Regions from separate parts of the Ensifer meliloti genome, predicted to be linked through region 1. Evidence: predicted binding sites of a transcription regulator. Region 1 holds the regulator's gene; each other region holds the start of a gene.

Region 1 (5,255 bases):
CGAGATGCCGCGGGCGAGTTCCTCAGCGGCTCCAGCACCTACAGGCTGCATTTGCCACCCAATCCGCCGGCTGCCCTGTTCTGGGCAGTTACCGCCTACAACATCACCGACGGCACGATGGTGGAAGCGCCGCAGCTGATGCCGTCCATCAACGGCTTCAACAAGGTCGCGACGAACCAGGACGGCTCGGTGGACCTGTGGTTCGGACCGGAAAAACCTGCCGACGCGCAGGACTCGAACTGGATCCAAACCGTCGGCGGCCGGAATTTCCTGATAGCGCTGCGTCTCTACGGAACCGGCGTCGAGTTCTTCGATCAGACCTGGAAGCCGGATGATGTGGTCAGGGTGGAGTGAGGTCGGGGCGCGTCCCCAACGAAACGCGCCCATGTCCAAGTGCCCAACCGGAGCGATTCAACAGAGGAATATGCTATGAAAACGAGTTTCAATGATCAACTCGACATCACCCGGCGCGACTTGATGAAGGGCGGCATGGGTGCGGCATCGCTGGCAGCGGTGAGCGCCGGAGCGGCGGTTCCCGCCGCCGTGACGGCGGCCTCGGTCGCCGTCACGGCCAATGCGGCGCAGGCACAGCAGCACGCCGCATCCGCAACTGTTACGCAACCCGCCACGGGCATCGTGATGTCTCCCGACTATGCAAGAACGGTTGCGCAGATGGCCTACGTCTGGGGCTGGCCGATGGTTAACATGATCAACCGCAGGGCGGCGATCACTCAGGCACCGGAACCGGGCCACCTCAACGGCGTCCTGCCCGCCGCACCGCGGGGCCAGATCGCGATGCTCAACGACTACATTGAGCCGTCGGAAACTTTCGTCACGTGCCCGAACCAGGATGTCGTCTACGGCTTGGGCTTCTTCGCGCTTGATGAAGAGCCGGTCGTGATTCAGGTGCCGGATTTCGGCGACCGTTTCTGGGTCTATGCTTTGTACGACGCACGCACCGACCAGTTCGGTCATCTAGGCAAACCATATGGCTCGAAGCCCGGATTCTACCTGCTCGCCGGTCCGAGGTGGAGCGGCCTGAAACCGGACGGGATCACAGATGTTTTGCGCTGCCCTACCTCGCTCGCCAACGCCATTCCCAGGGTCTTCCAGGACGACACGCCCGAGGACAGGAAAGCGATTCAAGAGGTCATCAACCAGGTCGTCGCTTATCCGCTGAAGGATTTCGACGGAGAGATGAAGACGATCGAATGGGCCAAGGTCCCGGACATTCCCGGACCGCCATCGTCTGGCGAGGAAACCAAATGGGTGGTCCCGGATAAGTTCTTCGATCAGTTCGGCGAGGTTCTCGACACTGTCGATCCGTTGCCGGGCGAGGAGGCTCTCTATGGCCAATTCCGCCTGCTGCTCGATGCAGCCTCCAAGGACCCCGAACTGAAAAAGGTGCTGGTTGCGACCGCGGTCGAGACCGAAGACAAGGTCATCCAGCCGTTCTTCCAGTGGAAGCACAACGGACGTCCGGCCGGGAACGGATGGAACCGTTCTACCAACAATGCGCAGTTCGGCGTCGACTATTTCAACCGGACCGGAACGGCAAAATCGAACATGTTCGACAACCGGCCGAACGAGACGCAATATTTCTACACCGACCACGACGGCGCGGGCGGAGAACTCAGCGGCAGCGGCAGCTATGCGATCACCTTCCCAGCCGGGCAGGAGCCGCCGGTCAACGGGTTCTGGTCATTGACCCTGTACAACGACAAGCATCTCTTCCACGCGAACGACCTCAAACGCTACTCACTCGGCACCAAGAACAAGAACCTAAAGCGCAACTCCGACGGTTCGCTTACCCTCTACGCCGGCGCGAAGTCGCCCGGGGGCGACAAGGAAAACAACTGGCTGCCCGCGCCGGACGGGAAGTTCTCGCTCTACATCCGCGCCTATTGGGGCAAAGAGGCAATTCTCGATGGCTCTTGGCAGCCGCCCGCGATCGAGGTGGCTCAATAGCCAGTGCTGAAAGCCGATAGTGGCGTTGTGTGTTCGTGACCTTGCACTCCGCCCTATCTGCCAGCCGGCGGGCACCGACGCGGCTTGCAGTCGTCAGCCTCATCTCTGTATTGCGATGCATTCGGCAAGTGGAATGCACTGGCGCGGTCGGCCGAAAACTCTTATACAATCGTTGACCAGTGGGGTCGTAGCTCAGTTGGGAGAGCGCCGCAATCGCACTGCGGAGGTCGAGGGTTCGACTCCCTTCGGCTCCACCATCCACCAGTCCTCCCTGCCGGCTCGCTGCTTGCCAAAAAAGCTGATTTGAGAGAAAGTTTTAGTCTGACCCGTTCGAGGTCTGGGCAACTCCCGCGAGTGGAGCAAAACATGCCTGTTAAATCTTTGGTGGCAGCCGCAATTTTTTCCCTCTTCGCCCTTTCGGGGTGCGCCAGCACAGGCTCGACCAACACGACCTACACCCAGTGGTACGGGCCTTATCCCGAGCCTGAATTCGACGTTCTTACGCCGGGCGGACTGCGCCTTGCCTATTAGCATTGCATAGGCGACCGACTGCGCCGCCCGCCGTAAGCCCAAAACATGCGAGAGCGTATCGGCCCCTGCCCCGAATTCCGAGCGATCGCCATCGACACGCCGGATCGCGGGGCGGATCGGCATTCAACAGCAAGCGAAATTCACGGAATTTTAGGCACTTGCGGAACACATATGGAACAGATAGGTTCTGTTCTTGATTTGTTTCGCGATTCTGGAGTGACGCCATGCTGACCCGCAAGCAACAGGAATTGCTTCTGTTCATTCACGAACGAATGAAGGAATCCGGGGTCCCGCCGTCCTTCGACGAGATGAAGGACGCCTTGGACCTTGCGTCCAAATCGGGCATCCACCGTTTGATCACCGCACTCGAAGAGCGTGGGTTCATTCGCCGGCTACCTAATCGCGCCCGGGCCCTCGAAGTCATCAAGCTGCCGGAGGCCTATGCGGGCGCTTCGCAGGTCCGCCGCGGCTTTTCGCCGAGCGTGATCGAAGGCAGTCTGGGCAAGCCTGCTGCGCCGCCCCCCGCACCGAAACCGGCGCCGCCGGCCGAGGCCGCATCGGTCGCCGTTCCGGTCATGGGCCGCATTGCCGCCGGTGTGCCGATTTCGGCAATCCAGAACAATATGCACGATATATCCGTACCGGTTGAAATGATCGGCAGCGGCGAGCACTACGCTCTCGAGATCAAGGGCGATTCGATGATCGAGGCCGGCATCCTCGATGGCGATACGGTGATCATCCGGAACGGAAGCACCGCCAGCCCCGGGGATATCGTCGTCGCGCTGATCGACGACGAGGAAGCGACCCTGAAGCGATTCCGTCGCAAGGGCGCCTCTATTGCGCTGGAGGCCGCCAATCCGGCTTACGAAACACGCATATTCGGTCCGGACCGGGTCAAGATCCAAGGCAGGCTCGTCGGCCTCATCCGGCGCTATCATTAGAGCTTCCTGACCAGGTGCGCAGCCGCTTCCTACGAAAGTACGCAATTTCAAAGCGCTGACGTGGGAGTATTGCGCCTTGGGACGCTATGACCACGCCCGGTCATAGAACGGAAGACACATTTATACAGAATAAAAAAGTCCCTATTCCAAATGTACCCTCTTGCGGATTGCGGTCAATCATTCTAAATCCGCGCCACGATTTGAAAACGCAAATCGTAGAGGCCTCGTGGCGGAGTGGTGACGCAGAGGACTGCAAATCCTTGTACGCCGGTTCAATTCCGGCCGAGGCCTCCAAAAGCCACACCTGATCAGCTTTGTTACCGACAAACTTCCTCTCGTCAGACGAGGGCGAAATCCGCATTCGCAAAGACGAAGTTGGCAGCGCTGAGGTCGGCAGCGTGGATGCCGATCAGAGTGACCTGATCGACCGTGCCATTCAGCTGCAGGACAGCGTTCCCGTCAGCATCGTCGCCGATGTTGGACAAAAAATCGGCGAAGTCGTCGTAGCCATAGCCGGCGATTTGGATGATGTCCTTGTCCAATTCGAAGTCGAAGATCTTATCCCGCCCACTGTTCCGCGCAAACAGGAACTGATCGGCACCGGTCTCGACCGCGAAGGCTGCGGTAAGTCGGCCATCGCCCCAGAGCTGATCGTTACCGGCGCCGCCAATCAAGAGGTCGTCCCCACCCGCGGTGTCCACGCCGACCTCTGCATCGCCATACAGGACATCATCGCCTTTGCCTCCGTCGAGCAGGTCGTTGCCGCCACTGCCGCCACGTGAGAAAAGAACATCTCCAACAAGAAAGTCGTTGCCAGAACCACCATAGAGGTGGTCGTCGCCGCCGATGCCGGATTCCACGACGCCCTGGTCGAGGCCATCTCCGTAGAGTTTGTCATGGCCCTCTCCGCCCTGGAGCCGATCGTTCCCGCCAACGAAAAAATCGCCGAGGGAGAAAGCGTCGCCCGAGAGAATATCGTCTCCGGCGCCGCCGTCGAGCCAGTCGTCGCCACCACGTCCTCTGAGGCAATTGTAGCCATCGCCGTAGAGTGTATCGTTGCCTTTGCCGCCCGAGAGACGATCGTTCCCTCCGGCGACGATCGCGGAGTCACTCACATCGATCGAGAAGGCATCGCCGTACAGCGTGTCGTCGCCGGCGCCGCCGTCGAGCTGGTCGTCGCCACCACGCCCCTGATCGGAGATCGCCCAAGCGTCGCCGAAGAGCGTGTCGTCGCCTCCGTGCCCGTCAAGGCTGTCGCGGCCACCCTGCCCCGAAGACAGGAAGCCGCCGATTTCGAAGACTCCCAGGCTATTGTCGGTCGTGAATGGGTCTCCGAAGACAATGTCCGGATCGTTCGTGCCGAAGATGTGGTTGTCGAGCCCGAGCCAAGGGGCGATGCCACCGATCAGATGCGCCATTTTTCTCTCCACAGTGCTGCAAAGCAGGTGATGCTCGTCTTGGGGACCCGGACGGCCCTGGGGGCGTCGACCTCGTCCGGCCTCGTCGGAGTGACGAGCGGGCTAACGCTTTGAAAATACGCACTTCCGCACGGAAAACCGTCCACACTTTTCCTGAAAGTGCTCTAATGTTGCCGAACGCGATGTTCCTGTCCATTGACCACTTCGGATTAACTACAGGTTGTACTTTCCGGTGAAGTTCTGCGTCCGGATGCTGAAAGACGGAAGAGGTTGCCCACGCTCCGGACGACGTCCACGAAGAGCAGAACCCGGAGGACCATGTGGTCTCGTGATCGGCGATTGTGCTATAGCGTCCCGTCGGCCGGCCTCATCGGGAGGGCGGCACTCGAAGCGCGAT
Region 2 (5,255 bases), 1.3 Mb from region 1:
GCGATCATCGTCAGATAGCGCCGGTCGAGCTGGTCGAGACCCATGCTGTCGACGAGCAGCCGGGTCAGCGCCTCGTCGGCAATCTTTAGCGTCACGGCCTCCGCCCGTGCGACCTCGGCGAAGTCGCGCACCCGGCGCAGGAGGCGGCCGGCGATGCGGGGCGTTCCGCGCGCCCGGCGGGCAATCTCGCGCGCGCCTTCGTCGGTCATGCCGAGACCCATCAGCCGCGCGCCACGCCGGACGATCAGCTCCAACTCCTCGACCGTATAGAAATTGAGCCGCACGGGGATGCCGAAGCGATCGCGCAGCGGCGTCGTCAGCAGTCCGAGGCGCGTCGTCGCCGCCACGAGGGTGAACTTTGCGAGATCGATCTTCACCGAACGGGCCGCCGGCCCCTCGCCGATGATGAGGTCGAGCTGGAAATCCTCCATGGCCGGATAGAGGATTTCCTCGACGGCCGGATTGAGGCGGTGGATTTCATCGATGAAGAGCACGTCGCGCTCTTCGAGATTGGTGAGCAGCGCCGCAAGGTCACCGGCCTTGGCGATCACCGGGCCGGAAGTCGAGCGAAAATTGACGCCGAGCTCCTTCGCCATGATCTGCGCCAGCGTCGTCTTGCCGAGCCCGGGCGGGCCGACGAAGAGCACGTGGTCGAGCGCTTCGCCGCGATTGCGCGCCGCCTCGATGAAGATCTTCAGATTGGCGCGGGCTTCAGCCTGGCCGGTGAACTCGTCGAGCGTCTGCGGGCGCATGGTCGCATCGAGGTCTTCGCCTCGCTTTTCCGGCGCGATCAGACGTGCGGCTTCGCTCATGTCATTGCTTCCGTTTCGGGCTGTCCGCGGCCATAGGGGTGCCGGTGTTGAGGCCGGTCACCGCCGCTGCCGCGCTCAACCATAATTGGGGCGCCCGGATCAATCCAGCGAGAACGGCCAGCGTCCCTCTACTCCAATGCTTTTGTGGCCGCAGGAAGGCTCGCCGCTTCCTCACCGCGACAGTTCCTTCAAGCCGAGGCGGATCAGCTTGGCGCTGTCGCCGCCCTCCCCGCCGTTTTTCAGCGCAGCCGCAACGGCGTTGGCCGCCTGGTCTCGCGAATAGCCGAGATTGGTGAGCGCCGAGACCGCGTCCGCAACCGGCGCTGCGGCAACGCCTTCGCCGAGCTCCTGCTTGAGGCCGATCGATGGTGCCATCTCGCCGGCGAAGGCCGGAGCCTTGTTCTTGAGTTCGGTGACGATACGCACGGCAACTTTCGGACCCACGCCCGGCGCGCGCGAGATCGACGTCTTGTCCTGCAAGGCGATGGCATTGGCGAGTTCCCCGGGGGTCAGCGTGGAGAGCACCGCCAGCGCCACCTTGGATCCCACACCCTGAACGCTCTGAAGCAGGCGGAACCATTCGCGCTCCAACGCGCTCAGGAACCCGAACAGCTTCAGCTGATCCTCGCGCACATAGGTCTCGATGAAGAGCACGGCCGCCTCTCCGGCGCTTCCGAGCTTTCCGAGCGTGCGCGCCGAGCAATGGGCGACATACCCGACCCCATGCACGTCGAGAACCACGTGGTCCTCGCCGATCTCGTCTATCGTGCCCTTGAGCTTGCCAATCATCCGGTTGCCCTCCAACGCCCTTTGACCTGCCGGCCAGAGGGCGTATCGCTTGCCGTCATATTCATTCGCACGACCTACCCCGCAAGCGCCGCAAGGCGGCTCGTCACTGCCTGCCTGTTATGGGCGTGGCAGATGGCGATGGCGAGCGCGTCGGCGGCATCGTTGCCTTTGAACTCGGCCTTGGGCATCAGGACTTTCAACATCATGTGTATCTGCTGCTTTTCGCCGTGGCCGACGCCGATCACGGCCTTCTTGACGGCGTTCGGCGCATATTCCGCGACCCTCAAGCCCGCCCGGGCCGGCACCAGCATGGCGATGCCGCGCGCCTGGCCGAGCTTCAGCGTGGCGGTCGCATCCTTGTTGACGAAGGTCTGTTCGACAGCGGCCTCGTGCGGCTGGTAGCCGTGCACCACCTCGGCAAGCCCGTCATGCAACTGGCAGAGGCGGGAGGCAAGATCCAACTCGCCATCGGAAGTGACGGTGCCGGAAGCGACGAAACGCAGCGAATTGCCGAGCGTTTCGATGACCCCCCAGCCGGTGCGCCTCAAGCCCGGATCGATGCCGATGATGCGAATCGTATTCTGCATGCTTCACCCTATTTCGGTCGGCGGGACGCTGCCAGCAAAAAGTGAACAAAACAAAAACATTGCACAGAAATGGTCGCGTACTGTCTAAAAGCGCCGGGGCACCCTTGGCGTAAGGAAACTTGAACCTACATTGCGGAAGATCAATTTCTCTTAATTGAAAGCCTCGCCATGATCCCCTTTTCCATTCTCGACCTGTCGCCGATCACCGAAGGGGGCAGCATCGCAGAGTCGCTCGAAAATTCGCAGCGGCTGGCAATCGCGGCGGAGGAGAATGGCTATCAGCGCTTCTGGCTGGCCGAACACCATGGCATGAAGGGCATTGCCAGCGCCGCGACGTCTCTCGTGATTTCGCATGTGGCTTCGGCCACGCGGACGATCCGCGTCGGCTCAGGTGGCATCATGCTGCCCAACCATTCACCGCTCGTCATCGCCGAGCAATTCGGCACGCTTGCGGCGCTTTACCCCGGCCGCATCGATCTCGGCCTCGGCCGCGCGCCCGGCACGGACATGAGAACGGCGCAGGCGCTCCGCCGCAACATGGAGGCGAGCGCCAACAATTTCCCCAACGATGTCGTGGAACTGCAGGCGCTTCTCGGCCCGGCGACCGAAGACCAGAAGATCATCGCCGTTCCGGGCGCGGATTCGAACGTGCCGATCTGGCTGCTCGGTTCGAGCCATTTCAGTGCCCATCTCGCCGGCATGCTCGGCCTTCCCTTCGCCTTCGCCTCGCATTTCGCGCCGGACATGCTGCTTTCCGCGCTCGAAATATACCGCGAGCGCTTCACCCCGTCGCCACAGCTCGACAAGCCGCATGTCATGGTCGGAGTCATGGGCGTCGCAGCGGACACGGACGAGGAGGCGAACCACCTCTTCACCTCCATGCAGCAATCCTTCGTCGCGCTTCGCCGCAATGCGCGCGGGCGCTTCCCGCCGCCGGTCAAATCGATGGACGGCCTCTGGAGCCAGGACGAGAAGATTTTCGTCGACCACGCAATGAGCTACGCCGTGGTCGGCGGCCCCGAGACGATCCGCCGAAAGATCGAGGCGTTTCTCGATCTCACCAAGGCGGACGAGTTGATCGTCTCGATGCCGATTTTCGACATGGAAGCGCGATTGCGTTCGGTGAAGCTGTTCGGCGGGATCCGGAGAACGGGTTGAGTGCTCTGATCGCAACCGGCCCGATACGCCCCGCTTTGCCCTGCCGGGCATTCTCCCGTCCTACCCGACGGTGAATGCAGTGCGTGCACGCTGCCTAATTGAATTGAGTGGAACATCGCCGCTTGCCGATCTCCCCCCTTGCGGGGGAGATGGCCGGCAGGCCAGAGGGGGGTACCCTTCCTCTCCTCAGGCCGAAAGCTTCGCCAGGACCTCGTCGGAGACCTCGAAGTTCGAGTAGACGTTCTGGACATCGTCGTCGTCTTCGAGATTGTCGATGAGCTTCATCAGCGACTGTGCCTTTTCCTCGTCGACCGGCACGGTATTCTGCGGCTTCCAGACCGCCTTCACGGTCTCCGCCTCGCCGAGCGCGCCTTCGAGGGCCTTCGACACCTCGCCGATATCCTCGAACCCACAGGTGATGGTGTGACCTTCCTCATCGGTCTCGACGTCGTCGGCACCCGCTTCGATCGCCGCTTCCATCACCTTGTCGGCGTCGCCGGCGGAAAGCTTGTAGGTGATTTCACCGACGCGATCGAAGGAGAAGGAAACCGAACCGGTTTCGCCGAGCGCACCGCCCGCCTTGGTGAAGGTGGATCGTACGTTGGAGGCGGTGCGGTTGCGGTTGTCCGTCAGCGCCTCGACGATGACCGCGACGCCGCCCGGGCCGTAGCCCTCGTAGCGGACTTCTTCGTAATTCTCGGCATCGCCGCCCGCAGCCTTCTTGACCGCGCGCTCGATATTGTCCTTCGGCATCGACTGCGCCTTGGCGTTCTGGATCGCCAGACGCAGACGCGGATTCATCGTCGGGTCGGGAAGGCCGGTTTTTGCTGCGACGGTGATTTCGCGCGCGAGCTTGGAAAACATTTTGGAGCGCACCGCATCCTGACGGCCCTTGCGGTGCATGATGTTCTTGAACTGTGAATGGCCAGCCATGACGCCCTCTGCATGCGTGATTTTGGTGAGATCGGGCGCCTTATAGTTTCATTGCCGCGTCCAGTCCAGCAGTCGCGTCGTGTTTTCAGGAGGCGGGAAATGCGCTGCAGCGGTCCTCAAACGCCCTGCAGGACATAGATGAGCGGTCTGCTCGGCAGGGAACGCAGCGACACCTTCACGGAAGGCTCCGTGGCGAAGCGCTTGTCGAAGTCATCGCCGAACATCGCCAGAAAGTCGTTGGTCATCGGCCTGTGCATCGGCAGGATCAGCGCCGAGCGCAGCCGCGAGACGACACGGCTCATGCTCTCCGCGCCCATCGTCAGCCCGCCGTCCACCGGCACCATGAGCACGTCGAGCCGGCCGATCTGCCGGTAATGGCTTTCGTCGAGCTCGTGGTGCAGATGGCCGAGATGGCCGATACAGAGCCCGGCAATCTCGAAAATGAAGATCGAATTGCCGTCCCGTTCCATGCCCTCGAAGCCTGAACGGATATCCGTCGTCACATTGCGGATATAGGCGTCGCCGACGACGAGGTCATGATCCGCCGGCTCGCCATTGTCGCCCCAGCCATGCAGGACATGCGCGATCGCCGGATCAGGCGCCAGGGTGTAGTGGCTGGAATGGACCCTGTTCATCGTCGCCACCGTAGGCGGCGATGGGGTCCGGAACCAGCCGTTGTAGTCCGTGGCGATCGAAACCCCGCCCGGCGTTTCGATCAGGAAGGTCGAATGGCCGAGAAAGGTGATCGTCACCTCGCTCGTGTCGGCCGACGCCACCGGAGTGGCATCGGCGGCCGAGAAGCTGGCGAACGTCGCCGCCGGCGTGGCTGCCGCGATCGCCTGGCATTGGCTCACATGGGCTTTCGCCTGCTGCGCGTGAGCCGGTGTCGGCCAGAGCGCATGGATGAGCCAGATGACGGTCAGGGTGTAGGCAAGGTATCGCAGCAGCATCCTTCACCTCTCACATATGGGGGATG
Region 3 (5,255 bases), 700 kb from region 1:
GTGACGATGAAAACGGCGACGAAGAGTGCGATCTCCACCTCGTGGATGGCGCCGTTGATGAACACCGCGTCGTCGCTGGTGATCTTGAGCTCGGTTCCCGTCGGGAGGATATCCGAGGAGATCGCGTCCACAACGCTGCGCACGCCTTCGGAAATATCGACCGTGTTCGACTGGGCCTGACGGATGATGCCGAGGCCGATACCCTCGCGGCCGTTGGAGCGCAGCGCCGAGGTGCCCGTATCCGGGCCGAGGGTCACGGTCGCCACGTCGCGAAGCCGGACATTGTTGCCGAGCATGAGGTTTTCGAATTGCTCGGGCGTCTTAAGATCGGCCGTCGCCCGAACGGAAATGTCCTGACTTGCGCTCGTCAGCGAGCCTGCAGGCACATCGTAGGAGGCGTCGGAAAGCGCCTCGCGAAGATTGGCCACGGTGACGCCGCGTCCGGCGAGCTTCGCCTGGTTGAGGTCGATACGGAAAATCTTCTCCTGGTCGCCGTAGACGGTGACGTCGGCAACGCCTTCGACCGCCGCCAGCCGGTCGCTGATCTCGTTCTCGACGAGCAGCGTCATGTCGTCCATGCTCATCGTGTCGGAGGTCAATGCCAGGCGCATGATCGGCTGGCTGTCGGAATCCGCCTTCACGATGCGCGGCTCGTCGGCATCATCAGGCAATTGGCCGGTGATCCGGCCGAGCGCATCGCGAACGTCGTTGGCTGCCTGGCCGATATCGGTCGTGTCGGAGAATTCGAGCGTGACCCGGCTGCGCCCGAACGAAGAGGACGACGAAATGCCCTTGATGCCCTGCACGCGCGAGACGGCACCTTCGATGACCGAGGTCACTTCACGGTCGATCGTCTCCGGCGAGGCGCCGTCGAACTCGGTCGTGACCGAAACCACCGGCTGGTCGACCTGCGGCAGTTCGCGGATCTCGACGCCATTCCAGGCGGCAAGACCAGCCACGACGATCAATGTGTTGACGACCAGGGCGAAGATCGGCCGGCGGATGAAAAGCGCGGTGAAACCCGTCTTTCCGCCCTGCCCTCCACCCGGTTGATGGCCTCCCATACCGATATTCATTGAGCGTCTCCCGCGACCTTCTGCTCGGCCTCGGCCGCAGGCTCGCCGGCGATGCGCACCACGCCGCCGTCGCGAAGCCGCTGCACGCCCTCGGTCACGACGCGGTCGCCCTCGGCGAGTTCCGCATCGACAAGCACCTTGTCGGGATTGCGCTGGATGATCTTGATCGGCACGCGCTCGCTTTTGTCGCCTTTGACCCGCCAGATAAAGGAGCCTTCGGAGCTCCACTGGATGGCCAGCGGGTCGACGGTGGGATATCGGTCGCCGTCGAATGCCACGGTGACGGAGAAGGACATGCCGGCGCGCAGCATGTCATCCGGATTCTCGAGTCGCGCCCGGACCCGGAGCGTCCGGCTCTCCGGGTCGAGGCGGTTGTCTATCGCGTGAACGACGCCCTGAAGCGCGCGTCCCGGCTGTGCGATCGCGCTCGCGGTCACCGGCTGATCGACGGAGATCTTGCCGGCGAAGCGCTCGGGCACCCAGAAATCGACAAGGATCTGCGACCGGTCGTCCACGACGGCAATCGGCGTCGAGGTCGTGACGTAATCTCCTATATTGACGGTGATGATCCCGACCACCCCCTTGGAGGGCGCCACGATATCGCGACGCTTCAGGTCGAGCTCGGCCGTTTTCAGCGCCAGTTCGGCCGCCTGCAGCGCGATTTCGGAGTCACGCACCTCGACGACGGTCACTGCGCGCGCGGTGCTGAGATTGCGGTAGCGCTCGACCTTCTCCCGGGCACTGTCGCGCGTCAGCCGCGCCTGCTCGGCAGCGATCATCTGGTCGTCGCTGTCGAGGCGCGCGATGACCTGGCCTTCCGTGATCCTGTCGCCCGACTTCACCAGTATTTCGGTGAGATTTCCCGTTGCGGTCGGCGTCACGGTAACCGAGCGGATCGCTTCGCCGTTGCCGATCGCGTTCAGCCTGTCGTTGACGACGGCGCGCTCGGCCGGCTTGACGACGACCAGGGGTGCTTCCGCGAAGCCGCTTCGTCGACCCTGCCCGCGCTCGCTATCGCCCGAACCGCCCCTTGCCCCTTCGCCGCCCTGCGGTCCCGACAAGGCATCGATCAACGGTTGCGAAACCCCGATCGCGGCCAAGGTCTCACCCGCTCCGGGCGCAAGACGCACCCACGCGGCGCCCCCGACGGCGAGGACGACGACGCTGATCGCGAGCTGATTCCAAAAGCGCATTCATGTCTCCAAAAGAAAAGCTCTCCAAAAGAAAAGCGCGCTCCAACGAGGCGCGCACCCGATGGAACGTTCCGATTTGCGCTGATTATCGTTGTTTGCAGACGTCCGGGCAATCTCGGAATGGCATCATTACGCAATTGTAACAAAAGCGATTTTGGTGGCGGCATGATGGCGCTTGCGCCGTCCTGAAACGCACACGCCGGCGGTGAGGCGGCGGCATGTTTACAGCTTGCGTGGCTCGGTTATTCTGTTCGTCGCCGGCGGCTGTTTCGGGCCGGCTCTCGACACGAAGGGAGACGGCAATGTGCGATGCATGCGTCATCGAATCGGTCAAGCAGCGGATGGTGTCGCGGCGCGGTTTGCTCCGTGCGGCCGCGGTCGGTACGGCAGGCATTGCCGCCGCCGGCATGGGAATCGTACCTCCGGCGCTTGCCGCCGGCCACGGCAGCGTCACCGATCTCACCCATGAACTTCATGAGGAGTTTCCGACCTTCTTCGGCCAGCAGCAATTCTTCCGGGAGCAGAAGTTCAAATATGCCGAACACAAGTTCAACCTGTTCGAACTTCGGGTGAACGAGCACACCGGTACGCATGTCGACGCGCCGCTGCACTTCTCCGCCGACGGCCTTTCGGTGGCGGAGCTGCCCCTCGACAAGCTGATCGTGCCGCTCTGCGTCGTCGACATCCGCGAGAAGGCGGCCGCCGATCCGGATGCGCAGCTGACGCCGGACGACATCAAAGCGTGGATCGCCGCCAACGGGGACATTCCCGAGAACGCCTGCGTCGCCATGCTGTCGGGCTGGTCGGATCATCTCGGCAGCGACAAGTTCCGCAATGCCGACACGGCTGGAAAGATGCATTTCCCCGGCTTTCACGTCGAAGCAGCCAAGTTCCTGATCGAGGACACGAGGGCAGCCGGCATTGCCGTCGATACGCTCTCGCTCGACCACGGCATCTCACCCGATTTCGCCGCCCACTACGCCTGGCTGCCGGAAGGCCGCTGGGGGCTCGAGGCGGCCGCCAATCTCGACAAGCTGCCGGCGAAGGGCGCGACGCTGGTCCTCGGCGCGCCCAAGCACCGCGGCGGCACCGGCGGCCCGGCCCGCGTCTTCGCTCTCGTTTGAAACGCATGGAGCAAGCATGAGCACTGTTGCGCCGCCATCCGGTCCCGAATCCGACCCACGCGTCAAGGCCGTCTTCGACGACATCCGCGCGACCCGGAAATCGGACTTCATCAACAATATGTGGCTCTGGCTCGCCTTCGACCCCGATCTGCTGGAGCGGACCTGGGCGGAGGTCAAGGCGGTGATGGCGACGCCTTCGCCGCTCGATCCACTGGTGAAGGAGATGCTCTATATCGCCGTTTCCGTGACCAATGGCTGCGGCTACTGCATTCATTCCCATACCGCCGCCGCCAGGGCCAAGGGAATGACGGACGCCGAGCACGCGGATCTCCTGCGCGTCATTTCGCTTGCCGCCAAGACCAACCAGCTCGCGACGGCCCTGCAGGTGCCGGTCGATCCGGTGTTCGACGCGTCCGGCAGAACATAAAAACTCGGCATGCCGGCCTGAAAACACCAGTCTTTCCACAGGCATGCCCGGGTGGGCGAAGGTTCCGGAATAAAAGAAGAACATCCTTTCTGGCCTTTCGGTCCCGAATCACTACATTGGGCCGCATGACCAAAGGTTTTGACGATATTCCCTTTTTCGACGAGGAGCCCGCGCCGCGGAAACCCGCGGCCGCCGGCGGCGGCATCGCCGCGCGCGCCATGGCCGCCCGCGACAAGGCCCAGCGACCGGACTATGTCTCCGGGCTCAATCCGGAGCAACGGGAGGCAGTCGAGGCGCTGGAAGGTCCGGTACTCGTGCTCGCCGGCGCCGGCACCGGCAAGACGCGCGTTCTGACGACGCGGATCGCCCATATCCTTTCGACCGGCCGCGCCTATCCCTCGCAGATCCTCGCCGTCACCTTCACCAACAAGGCGGCGCGGGAGATGAAGGAGCGCATCGGCGTGCTCGTCGGCCACGCCGTCGAAGGCATGCCCTGGCTCGGCACCTTCCACTCGATCGGGGTCAAGCTCCTCCGCCGCCATGCCGAGCTGGTGGGCCTGCGGTCCGACTTCACCATCCTCGACACCGACGACGTCGTTCGCCTCATCAAGCAGCTCATCCAGGCGGAGGGCCTCGACGACAAGCGCTGGCCGGCCAAGCAGTTCGCCGGCATGATCGACACCTGGAAGAACAAGGGCCTGGACCCGTCGCAAATCCCGGAAGGCGATGCCCGCGCCTTTGCCAACGGCAAGGGCCGCGAGCTCTATGCCGCCTACCAGAACCGGCTGCTGACCCTGAATGCCTGCGATTTCGGCGACCTGCTGCTGCATCCGATCCGCATGTTCCGCGCCAATCCGGACGTGCTGAAGGAGTATCACGCCAAGTTCCGTTACATCCTCGTCGACGAGTACCAGGACACCAACACGGCGCAATATATGTGGCTGAGGCTGCTGGCCCAGCAGACGCAAGCGTCGCGAAATCGCCCCTCATCCGGCCTGCCGGCCACCTTCTCCCCGTCCGACGGGGAGAAGGGACAAGCGGCGCGTTCGCAATCCCCCCTCTCCCCGTCAGAACGGGGAGAGGGCCGGGGTGAGGGGCAACCCACCGTCAACATCTGCTGCGTCGGCGACGACGACCAGTCGATCTACGGCTGGCGCGGCGCCGAGGTGGACAACATTCTCCGCTTCGAGAAGGATTTCCCCGGCGCCAAGGTCATCAAGCTGGAGCGCAACTACCGCTCGACCGAGCATATCCTCGGCGCGGCGGCGCATCTGATTGCCCATAACGAGGGCCGGCTCGGCAAGACGCTCTTTACCGAGCGCACGAATCCCGACGACGAGAAGGTGCATGTTCATGCCGCCTGGGACTCCGAGGAGGAGGCTCGCGCGATCGGCGAAGAGATCGAGCAGCTCCAGCGCAAGAAGCACAATCTGAA

Evidence for each region. The regulator LexA, encoded in region 1, represses DNA repair genes until DNA is damaged. The targets are predictions, from matches to a motif close to TGTTCNNNNTGTGTTCNG.
Region 2: ruvC (crossover junction endodeoxyribonuclease RuvC) is a predicted target of LexA. The motif match lies at 2,230-2,247, and genes of this name have one in related genera.
Region 3: PZL22_RS12370 (ATP-dependent helicase) is a predicted target of LexA. The motif match lies at 3,886-3,903, and genes of this name have one in related genera.

Annotation. Positions count from the first base shown of each region.
Region 1 covers NZ_CP120365.1:375,644-380,898, forward strand. Annotated here, with positions in the region: gene PZL22_RS08855 (DUF1254 domain-containing protein) at 1-354, shown strand, start outside; gene PZL22_RS08860 (DUF1254 domain-containing protein) at 430-1,968, shown strand; tRNA gene PZL22_RS08865 (tRNA-Ala) at 2,150-2,225, shown strand; gene PZL22_RS08870 (hypothetical protein) at 2,335-2,499, shown strand; gene lexA (transcriptional repressor LexA) at 2,724-3,440, shown strand; tRNA gene PZL22_RS08880 (tRNA-Cys) at 3,661-3,734, shown strand; gene PZL22_RS08885 (calcium-binding protein) at 3,779-4,858, opposite strand.
Region 2 covers NZ_CP120365.1:1,676,104-1,681,358, forward strand. Annotated here, with positions in the region: gene ruvB (Holliday junction branch migration DNA helicase RuvB) at 1-812, opposite strand, end outside; gene ruvA (Holliday junction branch migration protein RuvA) at 984-1,601, opposite strand; gene ruvC (crossover junction endodeoxyribonuclease RuvC) at 1,676-2,188, opposite strand; gene PZL22_RS15255 (LLM class flavin-dependent oxidoreductase) at 2,357-3,346, shown strand; gene PZL22_RS15260 (YebC/PmpR family DNA-binding transcriptional regulator) at 3,533-4,279, opposite strand; gene PZL22_RS15265 (MBL fold metallo-hydrolase) at 4,396-5,229, opposite strand.
Region 3 covers NZ_CP120365.1:1,073,709-1,078,963, forward strand. Annotated here, with positions in the region: gene PZL22_RS12350 (efflux RND transporter permease subunit) at 1-1,076, opposite strand, end outside; gene PZL22_RS12355 (efflux RND transporter periplasmic adaptor subunit) at 1,073-2,269, opposite strand; gene PZL22_RS12360 (cyclase family protein) at 2,572-3,393, shown strand; gene PZL22_RS12365 (carboxymuconolactone decarboxylase family protein) at 3,410-3,820, shown strand; gene PZL22_RS12370 (ATP-dependent helicase) at 3,946-5,255, shown strand, end outside.